DNA from 4 places in the Dactylosporangium sp. NPDC049742 genome. Region 2 is predicted to be linked to each of the others. Evidence: riboswitches for the same ligand, from Rfam matches in the RefSeq annotation. Region 2 holds a riboswitch; each other region holds the start of a gene.
What was found. A riboswitch is a leader RNA that binds a small molecule or an ion and turns the genes downstream of it on or off. The one in region 2 is predicted to bind cobalamin.

Region 1 (5,196 bases), on a different contig from region 2:
CCTCGGCGGCGTGGTCGCGTTCGGTGCCGGGGCGCTGGATCCAGGACCAGCCCTCGCCCATCTTCTGCCACACGACGGGGCCGCCCTTGCCGGTCTCACCGAGGGCCTTGAGGGCGGTCTCCTCGCCGACGCGCCACTTGGGGCTCTTCACGAACTGGTAGACGGCGATCGGCCAGCCGGCGCTCCAGGCGCGCAGCGCCATCCCGAACGCGGCCGTCGACTTGCCCTTGCCCTGTCCGGTGTGGACGGCCAGGATGTGCTGCCGGCGGCGCTGGCGGGTGGTGAGCCCGTCGTCCGGCACGCTCTCGACCTTGCCCTGCGGCATGTTCAGCTCCCCGTGCGGATCGTGGCGGTGGACAGTGCCGACAGCGGCAGGCAGTCGGCGGACAGGGCCCGGGCGAGGCGGCCGGCGAGGCCGAGCCGCACGGGGCCGGACTCGCAGTCGACGACGACCGCGGGGATGCCGGCGAGCGCGGGCGCGACGGTCATCGGGTCGGGGCCGCTGGTCGCGCGGCCGTCGGTGACGACGACGAGCAGCGGGCGGCGGCGGGCGTCGCGGCGCTTCTCGCCGTGCAGCGTGCGGGCGGCCTGGCGCAGTCCCGCCGCGAGGGGGGTCCGGCCGCCGGTGCGCAGCTCGGCGAGGCGCAGCACGCCGACCTCGTGGCTGGCGGTCGGCTCGAGGACCGTGGTGGCCTCCGCGCCGCGGAAGGTGATCATGCCGACCTTGTCCCGGCGCTGGTACGCGTCGCGCAGCAGCGACAGCACGGCCGTCTTCACGACGGTCATCCGCTGCCGGGCCGCCATCGACCCGGACGCGTCGACGACGAACAGCACAAGGTTGGCCTCCCGGCCCACCTTGACCGCCTCGCGCAGGTCGCGGGCGTGGACGCGGCGGGACCCGCGCAGCGCGGCGGCGCGCACGGTGTCGGGCAGGTGCAGGCTGACGAGCTTGCCGCTGGGCTGCCGGGACCGCACGACGCGGCCGTGCCGGCCGTGCGCGGGTGAGCGCCGGCCGGCGTGGGAGCCCTGCTGCCGGTTGGCCCTCCCACCGATCTTCAAGAGCCGCGTCTTGTACGGGGCCTGCGCGAACGCGAGGTCCCCGGCCGGGCCCGTGGCGGGGCCGGCATCCCCGTCGACGCCCGACGTATCGACCGACGTTTGTTCGGGGGTCGGGCGGCCACCCGGCTCGCCGGCCGGACCCGGCGAACCGGAAATGTCGGATGAGTCGGTAGAAGCGCTCGGCGGGGGCGGGCCACTGCCGTCAGCGCCGCCGTCGTCAGGTCCGCCGCCGTCCGGGCCGCCACCATCGGGGCCGCCGCTGTCAGGGCCGCCGTCAGGGCCGTCGGTGTCGGAGCCGCCGTCGTCGGAAGCGTCGTCCGGGCCGCCGAGCTCCTGGTCGAGGATCTCCTCCAGGCGCTCCTGGTCCGCGCCCGGCGGGTCCAGGGGGTCGCGGCGGCGCCGGTGCGGCAGCGCGAGCCGGGCCGCGTCCCGCAGGTCGTCCTTCGTCACGACGGTCCGGCCGTGCCAGGCGGCGACGGCGACCGCCGTGCGGGCCACGACGATGTCGGCGCGCAGGCCGTCGACCCGGTACGCGATGCAGATCCGCGCGATCCGGTCCAGCTGCGCGTCCGGCAGCGTGACCCGGGGCAGGATCTGCCTGGCGGCGGCGATCCTGCCCGCCAGGGCCGCGTCCTGCTCGACGTAGCGGGCGGCGAACCCGGCGGGGTCGTTCTCGTACTGCAGCCGCCGCCGCACCACCTCGGCCCGCGGCTCGACCGTGGCGGGCGCGGCCACGCCGACGACCAGGCCGAACCGGTCGACGAGCTGCGGCCGCGGCTCGCCCTCCTCCGGGTTCATGGTGCCGACGAGCAGGAAGCGGGCGGCGTGCTTGACGGAGACCCCGTCGCGCTCGACGTGGGCGCGGCCCATCGCGGCGGCGTCGAGGAGCAGGTCGACGAGGTGGTCGGGCAGCAGGTTGACCTCGTCGACGTAGAGAACGCCCCGGTGTGCGGCGGCGAGCAGGCCGGGCTCGTAGGCCTTCACGCCCTCGCCGAGGGCCCGCTGCAGGTCGAGGGTGCCGACGACCCGGTCCTCGGTGGCGCCGACGGGCAGCTCGACCAGCGCGGAGCGGCGCCGGGCGGCGGGCGTGCCGGCGGTGTGCGGGCCGTCGGGGCACGAAGGGTCGGCGGCCAAGGGGTCGCAGGCGAAGCGGCAGCCGGCGACGACGTCGACCTCCGGCAGCAGCGCGGCGACGCCACGCACGACGGTCGACTTGGCGGTGCCCTTCTCACCCCGGACGAGCACCCCGCCGATCGCCGGGGACACGGCGGTGAGCAGCAGGGCCAGGCGCAGGTCGGGCAGGCCGACCACGGCCGAGAACGGATACGGCGACGTCACGGGCACATCCTCCTCGAGCGGGTCCGCGCCCGCTGGGTCATGGAGCACGAGCGGCTGGAGTCTCCTGACTCCCGGATCGCCGCCATCCCCCGACCTTCCGGCTTGCGGCCGTGGCCCTTGCGCTGGAGGGTGGCTCCCCGGTCACAGTGGCGGGACCGTCCCAGATTCGCACTGGGTTCCTCCCTATGACCGCTCGGGGTTCATCGTGTCCCACGGCTCCCAGTGACGTCAACGTGACCCAAATCCTTCGGGCCGGGCACGACCGGCCGAACAGATGACATGTGGAGGAGCGTCGTGCACGCCGTCCTGTGCGTCGTGCTGACCATGGGTCTGCTCATCGCGTCGGTACGGCCGCGCCTGCCACCCCTGGCGCCGGAGACGAGCGTGGCGCCGCCGGGCACCCGGGCCATGTGGCTGTGGGAGCGGGAGAAGCCGGAGGCCGTCGTCGACTGGGCGAAGGCACGCTCGGTGACGACCATCTTCGCGTACTACGACCCGCGCGCCGACGTGACGGAGCTGACCCGGTTGCGTGCGCTGTGCGACGACGCCGGGATCGTCCTCGACGCGCTCGGCGGCGAGCCGGCCTGGACGACCGACCACGCGACCGCGCTCGCCTGGGCGCGGGCCGCCGCGGCGTCCGGCCTGTTCCGGGGGCTGCACGTCGACGTCGAGCCCTACCTGCTGCCGGCCTGGGAGGAGCGGCAGGCGGCGCTCGTACCGCAGCTGCTGCGGCTGCTGGACCAGCTGGCGCTGATCGGCCCGCCGGTCGAGCTCGACGTGCCCTTCTGGCTGCCGACGGTCCAGGCCGGCGGGGAGAACCTGGCCGACGCCGTGCTCGCCCGGGTCGACGGCGTCACGGTGATGAGCTACCGCAACACCGCGACCGGCGGCAACTCGATGCTCGGCGTCGCCGACGACCTGCTGCGGCGGGCCGGGAAGGCGGCGAAACCGGCCCGGCTGGGCGCGGAGACGCAGGCGCTCGGTGACTGCGCGTACTGCACGTTCCACGGCGGCACGGACAGCGCCATGCGGGCCACGCTCAGCGACGTCGACCGGGCCGCGCAGCGCTACGCCGCGTTCGAGGGAATCGCGGTGCACCAGTACGACACCTGGATAGCGCTCACCGGCTAGCTCAACCGGCCGCCGGCCCGGCCGATCTGGAATTCGTCACAGGCAGCCATCATCAACAGAGAAGGACCTCTCCGATGCGCCGTTCAGCCTCGATCGCCCTAGCTTGCGCCGCCGGCGCGGCCGCCATCCTTCCCGCCGCGGCGCCGGCCAGCGCCGCGACCCCGGACCTGGGCCTGGTGGTGCCGCTGCTCGCGCCGATGCTGCCGGGGCAGTCGGGCTGGGTGGGCACCCTGTGGGGCGCCGCCGGCGACGTCTGCGACGTGCGGGTCACCGCATCGGGGCCGGGTCTCACCATCACGTACCCGTCGAACACGCAGAGCTACTCGTCACTGTCGAAGGGTGACTCGCTCGCGGCCGGGCGCGTGGACTACATCGCGTTCAACATCAGCGTCGCCACGAACAAGCTCGTGTCGCTGAACCCGGTGACGCTGAACTACTCGTACACCGAGAAGGCCGACGGCGCGACCACCTGCACCGGCACGAAGCGCACCGGATCGCAGGTCGCGACCCTGCCGGTCGTGTCGGTCACCGGGGACGCCGTCACCCAGAAGACGTCGACGGTGACGGTGCCGAAGAAGACCCCGGTCTGGTCGCAGCTGGTGTTCCAGGCGCGCAAGGGCGGCGTCGACGACCTGCGCATCACCGTCTCCGGCGGCCCGACCGGCCTGGTCGTGAGCTACCCGCAGGAGCGCGCGTACACCCAGCCCAACCAGGCCGCGGCGCTGGCCGTCGGCACCGACGACTTCGCCGCCGTGAAGTTCGACGCCACGAACGTGGCGGTGGGCACCTACAAGCTGACGGTCAAGCAGACGTACGGCGGCATCACCGACACCAACGACCTCACGCTGGTCGTCGTCTGAGGAGGACGCTGACATGATCCGCTCGCGTGTGCTGCTCACCATCGCCGCCCTCGCGGTCACCGCCGGCCTGGCGGGCTGCGGCGACGAGGGCTCGAAGACCCCGGCGAAGATCTCCGCACCGTCGGCGGCCGGACCGTCCGCCAGCGCGTCGTTGACACCCGAACGGATGGAGACGATCTTCCTGGACACGACCGCGGCGCACCTGTGCTCGGTCCAGTCGCGGGTCTACACGGACCCGGCGGCGATGGCCGCCGCGTACGCCAGCAAACCCCTGTACACGGGGCTGGCCGACGCGCAGGTCGAGCAGTACCAGCAGCGGGTCGTCGCCGACCCGGCCTTCGCCGAGCGGCTCACCGCGCAGATCCAGGCGACCTGCGGGACCACCACCGGCTGACCGGTGCCGTCGCGGCCGTCCTCCTCAGCGGAGGGCGGCCTTGCGGCGTTTCTTCTCCGGCTGCACCGGCGCGCGCCGGGCGGCGAGCCCGATCATGAGGCCGACGCCCACGATGAGCAGCGCCGGGATCAGCCAGTCGGTGAGCACGAACGGCGTCTTCACCGGCGCCGGCGCCGACACCGGCGGCTGTGCCTGCTGCGGGCCCTGGGTCGGCCCGACCGTCGCCGGTGGGGCGCCCTCCTTGTTGAGCGCCCGGGTCAGCGCCTCGGACGGGCCGGCGGTCGGCGCGGTCCAGCCCGCCGGCGCCGGCGTCACCGGGCCGCTGTAGGTGAACCGCAGCTGCCCCTTCACGGCCTCCCCGTCGGAGGCGACCGTCTGGTAGGCGGCCGTGTAGAGGCCCTGCTCAGGCCAGTG
Region 2 (5,196 bases):
CTGGCTGCCCACGATCGGGGTCGAGCCGGACGCCGGCACCCGGAGCCTGTGGGCGACGGTCCAGGAGCGGCACCTCGAGGCGTGGCGGGCCGGCCTGGTCACGTTCCAGCAGCAGCGCCGCGGCCGGCTCCGCGACTTCCTCGCCGCCGTCGGCACCCCCTGCGAGGACGACGGGCGGCTCGACACCCTCTTCTCCGGCTTTCTGCTGATGTACGAACAGTCGTGGGCCGCCTACCCCGACGCCCGCCCGGCGCTGGCGGCGATCCGGCAGGCCGGACTGCGCACGGCCGTCCTCACCAACGGCATCGAGGAGCAGCAGACCGCCAAGCTCGCCCGCATCGGCCTGCGCGACCTCGCCGGCCCCGTCTACACCGCCGAGACCCTCGGCCTGTTCAAGCCCGACCCCGCCGTCTTCACCGAGGCGTGCCGCCGCTGGGGCCTCGCCCCGGAGACCGTCGTGAGCGTCGGCGACCGCCACGACCTGGACGTCCTGCCCGCCCGCGCCGCCGGCCTGCGCGCCGTCCACCTCGACCGCCCCGGCACCGCCCCACCCGGCGAGGCGCACCGGATCGGCTCACTGCGCGAGCTGCCCGCCCTCCTGCTCCCCCACTGAGCCGCCGGACCGCCGAGCCGGGGCGGCGTCAGGGGGTGCGGAAGCTGGCGCGGTACGAGTGCGGCGGGATCCCGACCTGGCGGCGGAAGTGGGGGCGCAGGGCGACGCCGTCGGTGAAGCCGCACGCGCGGGCGACCGCGTCGATGTCCAGGTCGGTGGTGGTCAGGACGTGCTGGGCGCGCAGGACGCGCTGCTGGAGCAGCCAGCGCAGCGGGGACGAGCCGGTCGCCTGGCGGAAGCGGCGGTCGAACGTGCGGCGGCTCAGGTGGGCGGTGGCGGCGAGGCGGTCGACGTCCAGGGCCGGGTCGTCGAGGTGTTCCAGGGCGAAGCGCATCGCGTCGCCCACGGCGTCGCCGGCGCGCAGCCGCGGGACCGGGCGCTCGATGAACTGGGCCTGCCCGCCGGCCCGGTGCGGGGCGACGACGAGGGCGCGGGCGGCCGCTTCGGCGAGCGCCGGGCCGTGGTCGCGGCGCAGCAGGTGCAGGCAGGCGTCGAGGCCCGCGGCGCTGCCGGCGCTGGTGACGACCGGGCCCTCGTCGACATACAGCACGTCCTCGACGACGTCGACCGCGGGGAAGCGGGAAGCGAACTCGGGCAGGTGCCGCCAGTGCGTCGTGGCGCGGCGGCCGTCGAGCAGGCCGGCCTCGGCGAGCACGAACGCGCCCAGGCACAGCCCGACCACGGTGGCGCCCTCGTCGTGCGCGCGGCGGAGCCGGTCGAGGATGCCGGGCGCGACCGGCGCGCCGCCGGGCACCCGCCAGCCGGGCACGACGACGACGCCGGCGGTGTCGAGGTCGTCGAGGTCGTGCGGGGCGGTGAGGGCGATGCCGGCCGTCGTCGCCAGGGGGCCGGGGTGCTCCCCCACGGTCCGCACGTCGAAGACGGCCGCGACGCCGAACACCCGGGGCGCCACGGCGACCTCCAGCATCGGCGCGCCGTCGCCGATGAGCACCCCGACCGTCGTCGCCGAGCGCGTCATGGCTCGATCGTATCGGAGGATGGCGTTCCAGCCACTGCCGGCGGGCGCCGGGACCGGCGAAGGTGAAGCCATGACGATGCAGTTCCAGCGATTCGGCGGCCCGACCGTGGTGTTCGGCGTCGGTGGCGTCACGTTCATCACCGACCCCACGTTCGACCCGCCCGGGCAGTACCCGCTCGGCAGCCGCGTGCTGACCAAGACCGAGCCCGCTGCCGGCACCCCTGAGGACGCCGGCGCCGTCGACGTCGTGCTGCTCTCGCACGACCAGCACCCCGACAACCTCGACACCCTCGGTCGTGCGTTCGCGGCGTCGGTACCGGTGGTGCTCAGCACCCCGGCGGCGGCCGCCCGACTGGGCGGCCAGGTCACCGACCTGGAGCCGTGGTCCCACACCGACCTGCCCCGCCCCGGCGGCGACGGCCACGTGCGGGTCACCGCCGTCCCCGCGCAGCACGGCCCCGACGGCACCGAGCACCTCACCGGCCCGGTCACCGGGTTCGTCCTGCACGGCGACGGCCTGCCGACCGTCTACGTCAGCGGCGACAACGCGTCGCTGGACGTCGTCGCCGCGGTCGCGGAGCGCTTCCCGTCCGTCGACGTGGCGATCCTGTTCGGCGGCCGGGCCCGCACCGCGCTGCTCGGCGACGCCGACCTCACCCTCGGCGCGGCCGGGATGCTGGCGGCGGCCAGGCTCCTGGACGCGAAGACCGTGGTCCCGGTCCACGTCGACAGCTGGGCCCACTTCACCGAAGGCATCGCCGACGTCCGCGCCGCCTTCGAAACCGCGGGCAGCGCACACCTGCTGCGGTAGCACATCGAGACCGCCGCGGGCGACGCGCACCACCCCGGTAGCCGCGAGACCGCCGCGGCCGACGCGCGCCCGCCGCGGTAGCCGGGACCGGCCCGGGCCGCCGCCGGCGCTCGCGTTCCACCTCGTCGAGGACGGCCGGCTCACCACCCACTACCGGCTCTGTGTGCCCTGAGCCCCGGCGGTCCGCAATCGCCGCGGCCCGGCCGGGCCGCCGCGTATGCTGCCGGACGGCACGAACTGAAGCGAGGTGCCCCGGGCGACCGGGGAGAATCGGGAAGCCGGTGTGAATCCGGCACGGGCCCGCCGCGGTGATCGGGGAGCTGCCGTCCATGCGCACCAGCGGTGCGCGGTCACTGGCCCCAGGGCTGGGAAGGCGGACGGTGCAGGCGTTGATCCGAGAGTCCGAAGACCGGCCTCGCGGTCACCGGCCGTCCGTGACGGGCGGCCACGAGCAGCGGGAGCCTGCCCTGATGAGCACCGACCTGTACGACGTCGTGCACCGCCGCCGCGACGTGCGCGGCCAGTTCAACGGCGCGCCGATCCCCGGCGACGTCCTCGACCGCGTGCTGGGCGCCGCCCACGCCGCGCCGAGCGTCGGCCTGTCCCAGCCGTGGGACTTCGTCCTCGTCCGCGACCCCGCCCTGCGCGGCGCCTTCCACGACCACGTCCGCACCGAACGCGACACGTTCGCCGCGACGCTGGACGCCGACCGGGCCGCGGCCTTCGCCCGCATCAAGATCGACGGTGTGCTGGAGTCGACCCTGTCGGTGGTCGTCACGTACGACCCCGGCCGCGGCGGCCCGGCGGTCCTCGGCCGGCACGCGATCGCCGACGCCGGCCTCTACTCCGTCTGCCTCGCCATCCAGAACCTGTGGCTGGCCGCGACCGCGGAGGGGCTCGGCGTCGGCTGGGTGTCGTTCTACCGCGAGCCGTTCGTCCGTGAGCTGCTGGGCGTCCCGGCCGGCATCCGCCCGGTCGCGTGGCTGTGCCTGGGCCCGGTGACCCACCTGGAGTCCGTCCCCGACCTGGAGCGGCACGGCTGGCGCCGCCGGGCCCCGCTCGCCGACGCCGTGCACCACGACCGCTGGTGACCGGCGCCGCGCGGGGCGGGCACAGCGCCGGGCGGGACCGGGGCCGGGGCGGGGCTCAGAGCAGCGCGGCGAGCTGCTGGCAGGTCGGGCGGGCCTCCAGGTGCAGGCGGGCGACGTTGAGCCCGTCGCTGCCGAGCACCGCGAGCAGCGTGCTGCCGTCCACGGCGTACACGGTGAAGTAGCCGCCGTCGTTGCGCATGGTCGCGTCCCGGAACGGTGACTGCCCCAGCACCAGCGCCACCTGCCGGCCCAGGCCGAACGTCGTCGCCGCCAGCGCGGCCGCGTCGTGCGGCTCGGTGCCTCCGCCGGCGTCGTACGCGCCCAGGTCATAGGTGACCAGCAGGCCGTCGACGCCGGCGAGCACGCTGCCGCGGACCCCCGGCACGCGCAGGCGCAGGTCCGCCATCGCGGCGCGCACCGGGGACAGGGCGGCGTCGAGCGGCTCCGGCCGCGCGCCCAGCCGCGGCTGCTGCAGCTGACCGACGCCGCCGCCGCCGGGCTCGAGGCTCTCCCTGCGCGGCAGGCCGTCCGCGTCGGGGGCGCCGCCGAAGAAGCTGGACGTCACAGTTCGAGGCCCTCTTCGATCGCGCGCAGCTGGTGGCGGGCCAGCGCGAGGTTGGCGCGCGCCTTCGCGAGCGCGACGTACAGGAACAGCCCGTGGCCGTTGCGGGAGTGCAGCGGCCGGATGATGTGGTACTGGCTGTCGAGCGTGATGAGGATGTCCTCGATCGGCTCGCCGAGACCGAGCATCTCGATGGTGCGCAGCTTCGCCCGTACGACGTCGGTGTTGCCGGCCGCGGCCACCGTGATGTCGAAGTCGGCGCCGCCGCCGAGGGTGCCCAGCGTCATGCCGCTGGTGTAGTCGACGAGCGCGACCGCGAACGCCCCCTCGATGTTCATCGCGCTCTTCAGCGCGACGTCCAGGTTGTTGCTCAATCCATGCCTCCTGAGCTGGTGCGGGTGCCGCGGCCAGCCTCGCACGAAGCAATCTTTCCCCGCACCATTCGACGCAGCTTTTGGCCGGTCGGCTCATCGTCGGCTGACTTCTCAACCGATCCGCCGGTCACTGCCGGTGAGCACGCGCAACTCATAAACAGTTTTGACGGCGCAGATCGTCGCCGTCTGTTCAGCGGGGTGACCTTCGCCGGTCGTGTCCTCCTACCTTCTGCTCCAGCCCTCCGGGGTCGGCGTCAACCGGACCCGGCCACGGAGCTGGCATCCCCTCGGAGGAGGTCTCACCGTGTTCCACCGAATTACGGCGGCCGGCACCGCGCTCGTGGCGGCCCTGGCCGGCGCCTTCGCGGTGGCCGCGCCGGCGGCGGCCGTCGCGCAAGGCGCGATCCTGTACGCGGACAGTCCCGACGCGGTGGCAGGCCGCTACATCGTCACGCTGAAGGACGGCTCCACCGCGATCGCCACCCAGGCCCAGCGGCTCACCGGCCGGTTCGGCGGGCAGACCCGGCACGTGTTCGACAGCGTGCAGCGGGGCTTCTCGGCGAACATGTCCGTGCAGCAGGCGCAGCGGCTGGCCGCAGACCCGGCCGTCGCGTCGGTCGAGGCGGTCCAGCGCATCACCGTGCTCGACACCCAGAACAACCCGCCGAACTGGGGCGACGACCGCATCGACCAGCGGAGCCTGCCCCTGAACCAGGCGTTCACCTACCCGGCGAACCCGGGCCAGGGCGTCACCGTGTACGTGCTG
Region 3 (5,196 bases), on a different contig from region 2:
GCGTTTGAACAGGTTGGACACCTGCGGCTCGATGCACTCGTAGCAGCCGGCGATCGAGGCGATCGTCGCCGTCGGCGCGATCGCGACGAGCAGCGAGTTGCGCAGTCCGTGCGCCGCGATCCGGGCCCGCAGCGCCGCCCACCGCCCGGGCTGTGCGGGGGTGGCGCCCCACAGGTCCGGGTGCAGCTCGCCGCGCGCCGCGCGGGTCTCGGCGAACGCCGGGTGCGGGCCGGACCGCTCCGCCAGCTCGGCGGACGTCTCGGCGGCGGTCAGGAGGATCTCCTCCTGGACCCGGGTGGACAGGTCCCGCGCCGCCTCCGAGTCGAACGGCAGCCGGAGCGTGAAGAACGCGTCCTGCAGGCCCATCAGGCCGAGGCCGACCGGCCGCCAGCGCGGGTTCGACGCGGCGGCCTGCGCCGCCGGGTAGTAGTTGATGTCGATGACCCGGTCGAGGAACACGACGGCGGTTCGGACGGTGTCGCGCAGCCGCTGCCAGTCGACGCCGTCGGCGGTGACGTGCGCGCCGAGGTTGATCGAGCCGAGGTTGCACACGGCGGTCTCGTCGTCGCTGTTGACCTCGAGGATCTCGGTGCACAGGTTCGACAGGTGGATGGTGTTGCCGGGCGAACCGGTCTGGTTCGACAGCGCGTTGGAGCGGTCCTTGAACGTCATCCACCCGTTGCCGGTCTGGGCGAGGGTGCGCATCATCCGGGCGTACAGGTCACGGGCCTTGACCGTCCTGACCGCCCGCTGCTCGGCGGCGCGGTAGGCGTCGTCGAACGCCGCGCCGTGCAGGTCGGGCAGCTCCGGCGCGTCGGACGGGTCGATGAGCGACCAGTCGGCGTCGGCCTCGACCCGGCGCATGAACTCGTCCGGGATCCAGTTGGCCAGGTTCAGGTTGTGCGTGCGCCGGGACTCCTCGCCGGTGTTGTCCCGCAGCTCCAGGAACTCCTCGATGTCCGGGTGCCACGGCTCCAGGTACACGCACGCGGCGCCCTTGCGCCGGCCGCCCTGGTTCACCGCCGCGACCCCGGCGTCGAGGGTCTTCAGGAAGGGCACGATCCCGTTGGACCTGCCGTTGGTGCCGCGGATGAGCGCGCCCCGGCCGCGGACCCGCGTCCAGGAGATGCCGATGCCGCCGGAGAACTTCGACAGCTTCGCGACCTGGTGGTAGCGCTCGTAGATCGAGTCGAGCTCGTCGCGGGGCGAGTCGACCAGGAAGCAGGAGGACATCTGGGTGTGCCGGGTGCCGGAGTTGAACAGCGTCGGCGAGCTCGGCAGGTACGCCAGGGACGACATGAGCCGGTAGAAGCCGACGGCCTCGGACGGCGTCCGCGACAGCCCGCAGGCCACGCGCAGCAGCCAGTACTGCGGCGTCTCCACGACGAGGCGGCTGGTCGGGTGGCGCAGCAGGTACCGGTCGGCGACCGTCCGCAGCCCGAAGTACTCGAACCGCAGGTCACCGTCCGGGTCGACGGCGTCGTCGAGCTCGCGGGCGTGGCGGGCCACGAACGCCGCCGTCTCGTCGCCGATCAGCCCCAGGCCGTGGGCGTGGCGGATCGACTGGCTGAAGCCGGCCACGCCCTGCCCGCGGACCTCCTTGCCGACGTACGCGGCGAGCAGCCGCGCCGCGAGCCTCGAATACTGCGGTTCCTCGCCGATGAGCTCGGCGGCGGTCTGGATCGACAGCTTGTCCAGCTCCGCGGTGGTGGCGCCGTCGTACAGGCCGCTGATCGTCCTGGTCGCCACCCGCAGCGGGTCGACCTCGTCGAGGCCGCCGACCCACCGTTCGACCGCCTTGACGATCTTGCCGACGTCGACCGGCTCCAGGTCGCCGTCGCGGTTGCGGACCCGCATCGCATGCCGGCGTGGCTCCGCCGTCGTGACCGTCACTGGCTCTCTCCTCGCGAGCTCGTTCCAGTGGATCCGAGGTCGCGGGGACGCCGAACGGCGCGCACGGCGGGTCGCCCGGCCGTGAACCGTTCATGGTGGCGTCGGCCGTCCCGCGCGGCCTCGAAGCCGCCACGCACAGGGTGTGCGTGGCGCGCTGGCAGGTCTTCGGACTCGCGGGCGTGACCACGGATGGTCGCCTACTGGCCGTCACTTCCCAGGCCGGATGGCCCAGTGTGCTCGACGGCGGTCGTTCCCACTCACCGCTGCGGGGCAGTCCCGGACTCGCACCGGGTTCCCTCTTGCCTCGACCCGGCCCCGCTGGGGGACCGGCTCGAACCAGCTGCGTCGAGCACCATATCTAGGGTCGCCGGGAATTGCACACACCACATGTCGGTGCGGCGTGTTGTGATCTTCACATTCCGCGGGCGGCCGTCCCGTGACAGCCGTGCCGACGTGTCGCGGGACCGGCCCGAGCCCTTGAAGGTTGCCGATTCCTCTGGCAGTCTCGTCATGCCGCCGCGATGTTAGCGCTCACTTCACTCGTCACCCCCGTAGTGCGGGCGCGTCGCGCAGGCATGTTAACGCTCACAGAGCCACCGCCGCCGTCACGGTTCGAAAGGATCACACCCCATGCCCCACCCCAGCGTCAGCCGCCGCCGGCTGCTGCAGACCACCGGCGCCGTCGCCGCCGCCTCGGCGGCCGCGCCCCTGCTCGGCGCCCCGACCGCCGCGGGCGCCGCCCTCGCCCCGGCACGCGCCGACATCGGCGTCTCGGCCTACGCGTTCGACCTCGGGCAGGTGCGGCTGAGCACCGGCCGCTTCCTGGACAACCAGAACCGGACCCTGGCCTACCTGCGCTTCGTCGACGTCAACCGGCTCGTCTACAACTTCCGGGCCAACCACCGGCTGTCCACCGCCGGCGCCGCCGCGACCGGCGGCTGGGACGCGCCGAACTTCCCGTTCCGCACCCACATGCAGGGCCACCTGCTGACCGCCTGGGCCCAGGCCTACGCCGTGCTCGGCGACACCACCTGCCGCGACAAGGCCAACGCCATGGTCGCCGCGATGGCCGCCTGCCAGGCCAACAACGCCGCCGCCGGCTTCAACACCGGCTACCTGTCCGGCTTCCCGGAGTCCGACTTCACCGCCCTGGAAGCCGGCAACCTGAGCAACGGCAACGTTCCCTGGTACTGCATCCACAAGACCCTCGCCGGCCTGCTCGACGTGTGGCGCCTGATCGGCTCGACCCAGGCCCGGGACGTGCTGCTCGCCCTCGCCGGCTGGGTCGACTGGCGCACGGGCCGGTTGTCCGCCTCGCAGATGCAGACCACGCTGGGCGTCGAGTTCGGCGGCATGAACGCGGTCCTCGCCGACCTGTACCAGCAGACCGGCGACGCGCGCTGGCTCACCGCCGCGCAACGCTTCGACCACAACGCCGTCTTCAACCCCCTGGCCTCGAACACCGACGCGCTCAACGGGCTGCACGCCAACACCCAGGTGCCGAAGTGGATCGGCGCCGCCCGCGAGTACAAGGCGACCGGCACCACCCGCTACCGGGACATCGCCGTCAACGCCTGGAACATCGCGGTCAACGCCCACACGTACGTCATCGGCGGCAACAGCCAGGCCGAACACTTCCGCGGCCCGAACGCGATCGCGGGCTTCCTCACCAACGACACGGCCGAGCAGTGCAACACGTACAACATGCTGAAACTGACGAAGGAGCTCTGGCTGCTGGACCCGAACAACGCCGGCTACTTCGACTTCTACGAGCGGGCGCTGCTCAACCACCTCATCGGCGCCCAGAACCCCGCCGACAGCCACGGCCACGTCACCTACTTCACCCCGCTGCGGGCCGGCGGCCGGCGCGGCGTCGGCCCGGCGTGGGGCGGCGGCACGTGGAGCACCGACTACGACAGCTTCTGGTGCTGCCAGGGCACCGGCGTCGAGACGAACACGAAGCTGATGGAGTCCATCTACTTCTACAACGGCACCACGCTGACGGTGAACCTGTTCGCGCCGTCGGTGCTCACCTGGAGCCAGCGCGGGATCACGGTCACGCAGACGACCAGCTACCCGGTCAGCGACACAACCACGCTGCAGGTCACCGGCAGCGTCGGCGGGTCGTGGACGATGCGGATCCGCATCCCCTCGTGGACGTCCGGCGCCACCGTCAGCGTCAACGGCACCGTGCAGAACATCGCCACGGCCCCCGGCACCTACGCGGCGCTGACCCGGTCATGGACCTCCGGCGACACCGTCACCGTCCGCCTGCCGATGGCCGTGGCGGTCCGCCCCGCCAACGACAACGCCAACGTCGTCGCCGTCACCTACGGCCCGGTCGTGCTCGCCGGCAACTACGGCAACACCACGCTGTCCGCGCTGCCGGCGCTGAACACCTCGTCGATCACGCGGACCAGCACGAGCTCGCTCGCGTTCACCGCGACCGCGAACGGCACCAACGTCGGCCTCGGCGCCTTCCAGGACGCCCACGGCTTCAACTACACCGTCTACTGGAGCGCCAACGGCGCCTCCACCAGCTCGCCGGACCACCGTCTGGTGAACGCCGCCAGCGGGCTGGTCCTCGGCATCCAGAACATGTCCACCGCCGACGGCGGCCTGGCGCTGCAGTGGACCGACAACGGCACCGCCGACCACAACTGGGAGGTCGTCGTCGACGGCAGCGCCGTTCGGCTGCGCAACATCAACAGCGGCAAAGTCCTCGGCATCCAGAACATGTCGACCACCGCCGGCGCCGTCGCGCTGCAGTGGACCGACAACGGCACCGCCGACCACCGCTGGACCGTCGTGGACAACGGCGACGGCGGCCACAAGCTCCGCAACGTCAACAGTGGCCTGGTGCTGGGCATCTCCGGCAACTCGACGGCCAACGGCGGGCAGGCGGTGCAGTCCGCCGACGACGGCTCGGCGGACAACCTGTGGCGCTTCCTGCCCAACGGCGCCCGCCGCATCCAGAACCTCGGCAGCGGCCTCGTCCTCGGCGTCACCAACATGTCCACGGCCAGCGGCGCCCTCGTCCTGCAGTGGGGCGACACCGGCACCGCCGACCACCTGTGGACCGCCGTCGTCGACACCGGCGGCTACATCCGTCTCCGCAACGCCAACAGCGGCCTCGTCCTCGGCGTCGAGAACGCGGGCACCGCCAACGGCGCCAGAGCCGTCCAACTCGCCGACACCTCGTCCTCCGATCGGCGTTGGCGGCTGCGGTACGGCGCGAACGGCTACTTCCGCATCCAGGCCGCGAACGGCGGACGGGTCCTCGGCGTCAACGGCGCCTCCACC
Region 4 (5,196 bases), on a different contig from region 2:
CGCGGACCTCCTCGGTGGTGACCGGGTAGACGAGCGCCTCTTCGATCTGGCCGTCGCGCAGGTACGGCGCGGCGATCGACCGGGCGATGCTGCGCCCGTGGCGGGCGCTGTGGAACGCGACGACGGGTGCCGCGGCGATGAGCCGGGCCGCCTTCACCGTCACGAGCTCCGGGTCGCCGGGGCCGAGTCCTACGCCGTACAACCGACCGGTGTCCACTGTGGTCATTCCTTCTCGTCCGCGATGGCGTTGACGGCGGCGGCCGTCATCGCGCTGCCGCCCCGGCGGCCGTGCACGACCAGGTGCGGCAGGTCCGACGCCGCGAGCGCGACCTTCGACTCGGCCGCGCCGATGAACCCGACGGGGATGCCCAGCACGGCCGCGGGCCGGGGCGCGCCGGCCGCGATCATCTCCAGGAGCCGGAACAGCGCCGTCGGCGCGTTGCCGATGGCGACGACCGCGCCGTCGAGCCGCGGGCCCCACAGGTCGAGGGCGGCGGCGCTGCGGGTGGTGCCCAGCTCGTGGGCGAGCGCCGGGACCCGCGGGTCGCGCAGCGTGCACAGGACCTCGTTGTCGCGGGGCAGCCTGGCGCGGGTCACGCCGGAGGCGACCATCTCCGCGTCGCACAGGATCGGGGCGCCGTCGCGCAGGGCGGCGCGGGCGAGGCGCACGACGTCCGCGCTGTACCCGACGTCACCGGCGAGGTCGACCATGCCGCACGCGTGGATCATGCGGACGGTGACCTGGGCGACGTCGGCGGGCAGCGCGGACAGGTCGGCCTCGGCGCGGATCGTCGCGAACGACCGCCGGTAGATCTCCGCGCCGTCCTTGACGTAGTCGAAGCCACCGTCCATGACGGACCCAAAGCCACCGTCCGTGACGAAACCGGAGGCGCCGCCCGCGACGGCACCGGAGGCGCCGCCCTGGACGGCGCCGTCTGCGACGGACTCCTGAGCCGTCATGACAGCACCCGGTAGCCGTCGGCGGTCGCGAGCATCTCCACGTGCCTTCCCTTCGGTGCGCCGCAGCGCCGTTCGCAGCCGACCCAGTGCACCGGCAACGCATGGTCGAGACCGCCGAGGACGGCCGCGCGGGCGTCGGCGCGCACGTCGGCGAGGGCCTTCGCGCAGCCGGGCCGGCCGGCGCACGCCGTGACCCCGGCCCACGGCGTCGCGGGGTCGGTGCCGAGGCCGGCGGTCGTCAGCAGTGACTCGAGACGTCCAGCTTCTTCGACCGGCACGTCGGGCACGACGACGGTCCGCCACGGCGTGACGATGATCTCCCCCGGCGCCGCCGCGACGAGCGCCGCCGACTGCTCCGGTGTCAGCAGCCCGAGTGGTACGACCACCGTCAGCGCCACCAGTCCCCCGACCTGCGGGGTCCGTCCGACCGCCGGCCCGGGCGAGCCTGCGAACTGGTCGACGGCTGTACCGAGGGCGAACCCCAGGCGATCCGCGACCCGGGCCGGGCCGTCGGCCAGCTCGGCCAGCCGCCACGCGGTGCCGCCCTGCGCCGCGCGCTCGTCCAGGAACGCCCGGGACGCCCGGAGCAGCAGCTCAGCGGGGTTCTCCCCGGCCCGGCCCGCGGTGGGCAGCCCGGCGAGGAGGAGGCGGTCGCCGTGCAGGCCGACGTCGCCGCCGAGCGGGGACACGTCGCCGCGCCCGTCGTCGACGGTCACCAGGAACCGGCCGGGCAGCGCCGCCAGCGCGGGGTCGGCGCACAGCCCGGCGTCGAACGCGGCCACCACCGGCCGCACGTCCAGCTCGCCGAGGCCGTCGCGGCCGCTGAGCGGGCTGGCGATGATGTTGCGGACCCGCTCGTGGGTGTCCGACGGCAGCAGCCCCGCGGTGGTGAGCCTGGCCGCCAGCTCCGGCGACGCGTCCGGCCGCAGCCCTCTGATCTGCACGTTTCCGCGCGAGGTGAGCTCCAGGGCGGGGTCGCCGAGGTCCGCGGCGGCGGTGCGGAGGACCGCGAGGGCGGGGACGGGCAGCCGCCCGCCGGGCAGCCGGACGCGGGCCAGGCCACCGTCGGCCGCCGCGTGGACCTGCACGGCACCCGGGCACCGGTCCGGAGCGTCGCGTCCACTGGCAGCCTGCACGCGCCGGATACTACTGCGCAGCACCCCGCCCGACCCAAGGAAGCCGACCCCAAGGTGGGTCGGGCGAGCTTGACTCAAGGAAGCCGTGACCGGCAGAGTTGGCGGTGCTGTACGGCGACGTGTGGAGGAAGCCGGTGTGAATCCGGCACGGTCCCGCCACTGTGACCGGGGAGTGGACCTCCGACGACGGCCACCGGGCCCAGCGCCCCGGAGGCCGGAGACGACGGCCACCGGGTGCGAGCCCGGGAAGGCCGGAGGCGAGCGCCGATCCGGGAGCCAGGAGACTCTCCGCCGCCGGAACCTTTCCCGACCGACTTGGGGCGCGGACCCCGAGGGAGGACCCCGGCGTGATCCTGCTGCTGTCGACGTCCGACACCGACCTGCTCAGCGCCCGTGCGAGCGGCGCGGCGTTCCGGCTGGCCAACCCGTCCCGCCTCACCGTGGCGGAGCTGCCGGCCCTGGCCGACGGCGCCGACCTGGTCGTGGTGCGGTTCCTGGGCGGCTACCGCGACTGGCAGGAGGGGTTCGACACGCTGCTGCGCCTGCCGGCGCCGGTGGTGCTGCTCGGCGGTGAGTCGCTGCCCGACGCGGAGCTGATGCGCCACTCGACGGTGCCCGCCGGCGTCGCCGCGGAGGCCCACGCCTACTTCACCGAGGGCGGCCCCGCCAACCTCGCCGAGCTGCACAACTTCCTCTCCGACACGGTCCTGCTGACCGGCCACGGGTTCGCGCCGCCGGTGCAGACCCCCGCGTGGGGCGTGCTGGACCGGGAGTCCACGGCTGACGGCCCGACCGTCGGGATCATCTACTACCGGGCGCACCACCTGGCGGGAAACACCGCGTTCGTGGAGACGCTCTGCGAGGCCGTCGAGGACGCGGGCGGCCGGCCGCTGCCGGTGTTCGCCTCGTCGCTGCGGGCCGCCCCGGCGGAGCTGCTCGACACGCTGCGGCAGGCGGACGCGCTGGTCGTCACGGTCCTCGCCGCGGGCGGCACCCGGCCCGCCGACGCGCAGGCCGGCGGCGAGGACGGGGCGTGGGACGTCGGCGCCCTGGCCGCGCTCGACGTGCCGATCCTGCAGGGGCTGTGCCTCACGAGCTCCCGCGACACCTGGGACGCCAACGATGATGGGCTGTCGCCGCTGGACACCGCGACGCAGGTCGCGATCCCGGAGTTCGACGGGCGGATCATCACGGTGCCGTTCTCGTTCAAGGAGATCGACGCCGACGGGCTCACCGTCTACGTCGCCGACCGGGAGCGGGCCGGCCGGGTCGCCGGGACCGCGGTCGCGCACGCCCGGCTGCGGCACCTGCGGCCCGAGGACCGCAAGATCGTGCTGATGCTCAGCGCGTACCCGACGAAGCACGCGCGGATCGGCAACGCGGTCGGCCTGGACACGCCCGCGAGCGTCGTGCGGCTGCTCGAGGCGATGCACGCGCAGGGGTACGTCGGCGCCGACGGCTTCCCGAAGGACGGCGACGCGCTGATGCACACGCTCATCGCCGCCGGCGGGCAGGACGTGAACTGGCTCACCGAGGACCAGCTGCGCGGCAACCCGATCCGGATCTCCGCCGCCCGGTACCGGAGCTGGTTCGACACGCTCCCGGCCGACCTGCGGGAGGGGATGGAGCGGCACTGGGGGCCGGCGCCCGGCGAGCTGTTCGTCGACACGTCCCGCGACCCCGGCGGCGAGATCGTCCTCGCCGCGCTGCGCGAGGGCAACGTCGTGGTGATGGTGCAGCCGCCGCGCGGCTTCGGGGAGAACCCCGTCGCGATCTACCACGACCCCGACCTGCCGCCGAGCCACCATTACCTGGCCGCGTACCGGTGGCTCGCCGACGAGTTCGGCGCGCACGCGGTCGTGCACGTCGGCAAGCACGGCAACCTCGAGTGGCTGCCGGGCAAGACGGTCGGGATGTCCGCCTCGTGCGGCGCCGACGCGGCCCTCGGCAACCTGCCGCTGATCTACCCGTTCCTGGTCAACGACCCAGGTGAGGGCACCCAGGCGAAGCGGCGGGCGCATGCCACCCTGGTCGACCACCTGATCCCGCCGATGGCGCGCGCCGAGTCGTACGGTGACATCGCCCGCCTCGAGCAGCTCCTGGACGAGCACTCGACGATCGCGGCCCTCGACCCCGCGAAGCTGCCGGCGATCCGCGGGCAGATCTGGACGCTGCTGCAGGCGGCGCGGCTCGACCACGACCTGGGCCTGGCCGACCGGCCCGGTGACGACGGGTTCGACGAGCTGATCCTGCACATCGACGGCTGGCTCTGCGAGATCAAGGACGTCCAGATCCGCGACGGGCTGCACGTCCTCGGCGTCGCGCCGACCGGCGAGGCGCGGGTCGACCTGGTCCTCGCCATGCTGCGGGCCCGGCAGCTGTGGGGCGGCGCGGTCGCGCTGCCCGGCCTGCGCGAGGCCCTCGGCCTGACCGAGGGCTCGACCGCGCGCGTGTCGGTCGACGAGGCCGAGTCGCAGGCCCGCGCCCTGGTGGCGGAGATGGAGTCACGGGGCTGGCCCACCACCGACATCTCCGACATTTCGGATTTGCCGGATGTGGTACGGGTGCTGGAGTTCGCCGCACGGGAGATCGTGCCGCGGCTGTCCCGTACCGGCGACGAACTGACGATGGTCCTGCATGCGCTGGACGGAGGGTATGTCCCGGCGGGGCCGAGCGGGTCGCCGCTGCGCGGGCTGATCAACGTCCTGCCGACCGGGCGCAACTTCTACTCCGTCGACCCGAAGGCGATCCCGAGCCGGCTCGCGTGGGAGACGGGTCAGGCGATGGCCGACTCGCTGCTCGCCCGCTACAAGGCAGACCACGGTGCGTGGCCGCGCTCCGTCGGCCTGTCGATGTGGGGCACCAGCGCCATGCGCACCGCCGGCGACGACATCGCCGAGGCGCTCGCGCTGCTCGGTGTCCGGCCCGTCTGGGACGACGCGTCCCGCCGGGTGGTCAACCTGTCCCCCATCGACCTCGCCGAGCTGGGCCGCCCCCGCATCGACGTCACGATGCGCATCAGCGGCTTCTTCCGCGACGCGTTCCCGCACGTGGTCGCGCTGCTGGACGACGCGGTGCAGCTGGTCGCCGCCCTGGACGA

Region 1: it holds a riboswitch for cobalamin, as region 2 does, so the genes downstream of both, AB0J72_RS14140 (VWA domain-containing protein) here and bluB (5,6-dimethylbenzimidazole synthase) in region 2, are expected to answer to the same signal.
Region 3: it holds a riboswitch for cobalamin, as region 2 does, so the genes downstream of both, AB0J72_RS12770 (ribonucleoside-diphosphate reductase subunit alpha) here and bluB (5,6-dimethylbenzimidazole synthase) in region 2, are expected to answer to the same signal.
Region 4: it holds a riboswitch for cobalamin, as region 2 does, so the genes downstream of both, cobN (cobaltochelatase subunit CobN) here and bluB (5,6-dimethylbenzimidazole synthase) in region 2, are expected to answer to the same signal.

The regions. Positions count from the first base shown of each region.
Region 1 covers NZ_JBFANF010000009.1:24,292-29,487, forward strand. Annotated here, with positions in the region: gene cobO (cob(I)yrinic acid a,c-diamide adenosyltransferase) at 1-325, opposite strand, end outside; gene AB0J72_RS14140 (VWA domain-containing protein) at 328-2,397, opposite strand; cobalamin riboswitch at 2,436-2,629, opposite strand; gene AB0J72_RS14145 (hypothetical protein) at 2,692-3,528, shown strand; gene AB0J72_RS14150 (hypothetical protein) at 3,603-4,388, shown strand; gene AB0J72_RS14155 (hypothetical protein) at 4,402-4,782, shown strand; gene AB0J72_RS14160 (copper resistance protein CopC) at 4,807-5,196, opposite strand, start outside.
Region 2 covers NZ_JBFANF010000029.1:37,953-43,148, reverse strand. Annotated here, with positions in the region: gene AB0J72_RS30880 (HAD family hydrolase) at 1-613, shown strand, start outside; gene AB0J72_RS30875 (helix-turn-helix domain-containing protein) at 642-1,592, opposite strand; gene AB0J72_RS30870 (MBL fold metallo-hydrolase) at 1,663-2,403, shown strand; cobalamin riboswitch at 2,632-2,836, shown strand; gene bluB (5,6-dimethylbenzimidazole synthase) at 2,874-3,494, shown strand; gene AB0J72_RS30860 (roadblock/LC7 domain-containing protein) at 3,550-4,059, opposite strand; gene AB0J72_RS30855 (hypothetical protein) at 4,056-4,394, opposite strand; gene AB0J72_RS30850 (S8 family serine peptidase) at 4,735-5,196, shown strand, end outside.
Region 3 covers NZ_JBFANF010000007.1:254,599-259,794, reverse strand. Annotated here, with positions in the region: gene AB0J72_RS12770 (ribonucleoside-diphosphate reductase subunit alpha) at 1-1,857, opposite strand, end outside; cobalamin riboswitch at 2,032-2,249, opposite strand; gene AB0J72_RS12765 (beta-L-arabinofuranosidase domain-containing protein) at 2,524-5,196, shown strand, end outside.
Region 4 covers NZ_JBFANF010000101.1:1,031-6,226, reverse strand. Annotated here, with positions in the region: gene AB0J72_RS55425 (precorrin-2 C(20)-methyltransferase) at 1-226, opposite strand, end outside; gene AB0J72_RS55420 (precorrin-8X methylmutase) at 223-852, opposite strand; gene AB0J72_RS55415 (precorrin-3B synthase) at 957-2,096, opposite strand; cobalamin riboswitch at 2,182-2,404, shown strand; gene cobN (cobaltochelatase subunit CobN) at 2,444-5,196, shown strand, end outside.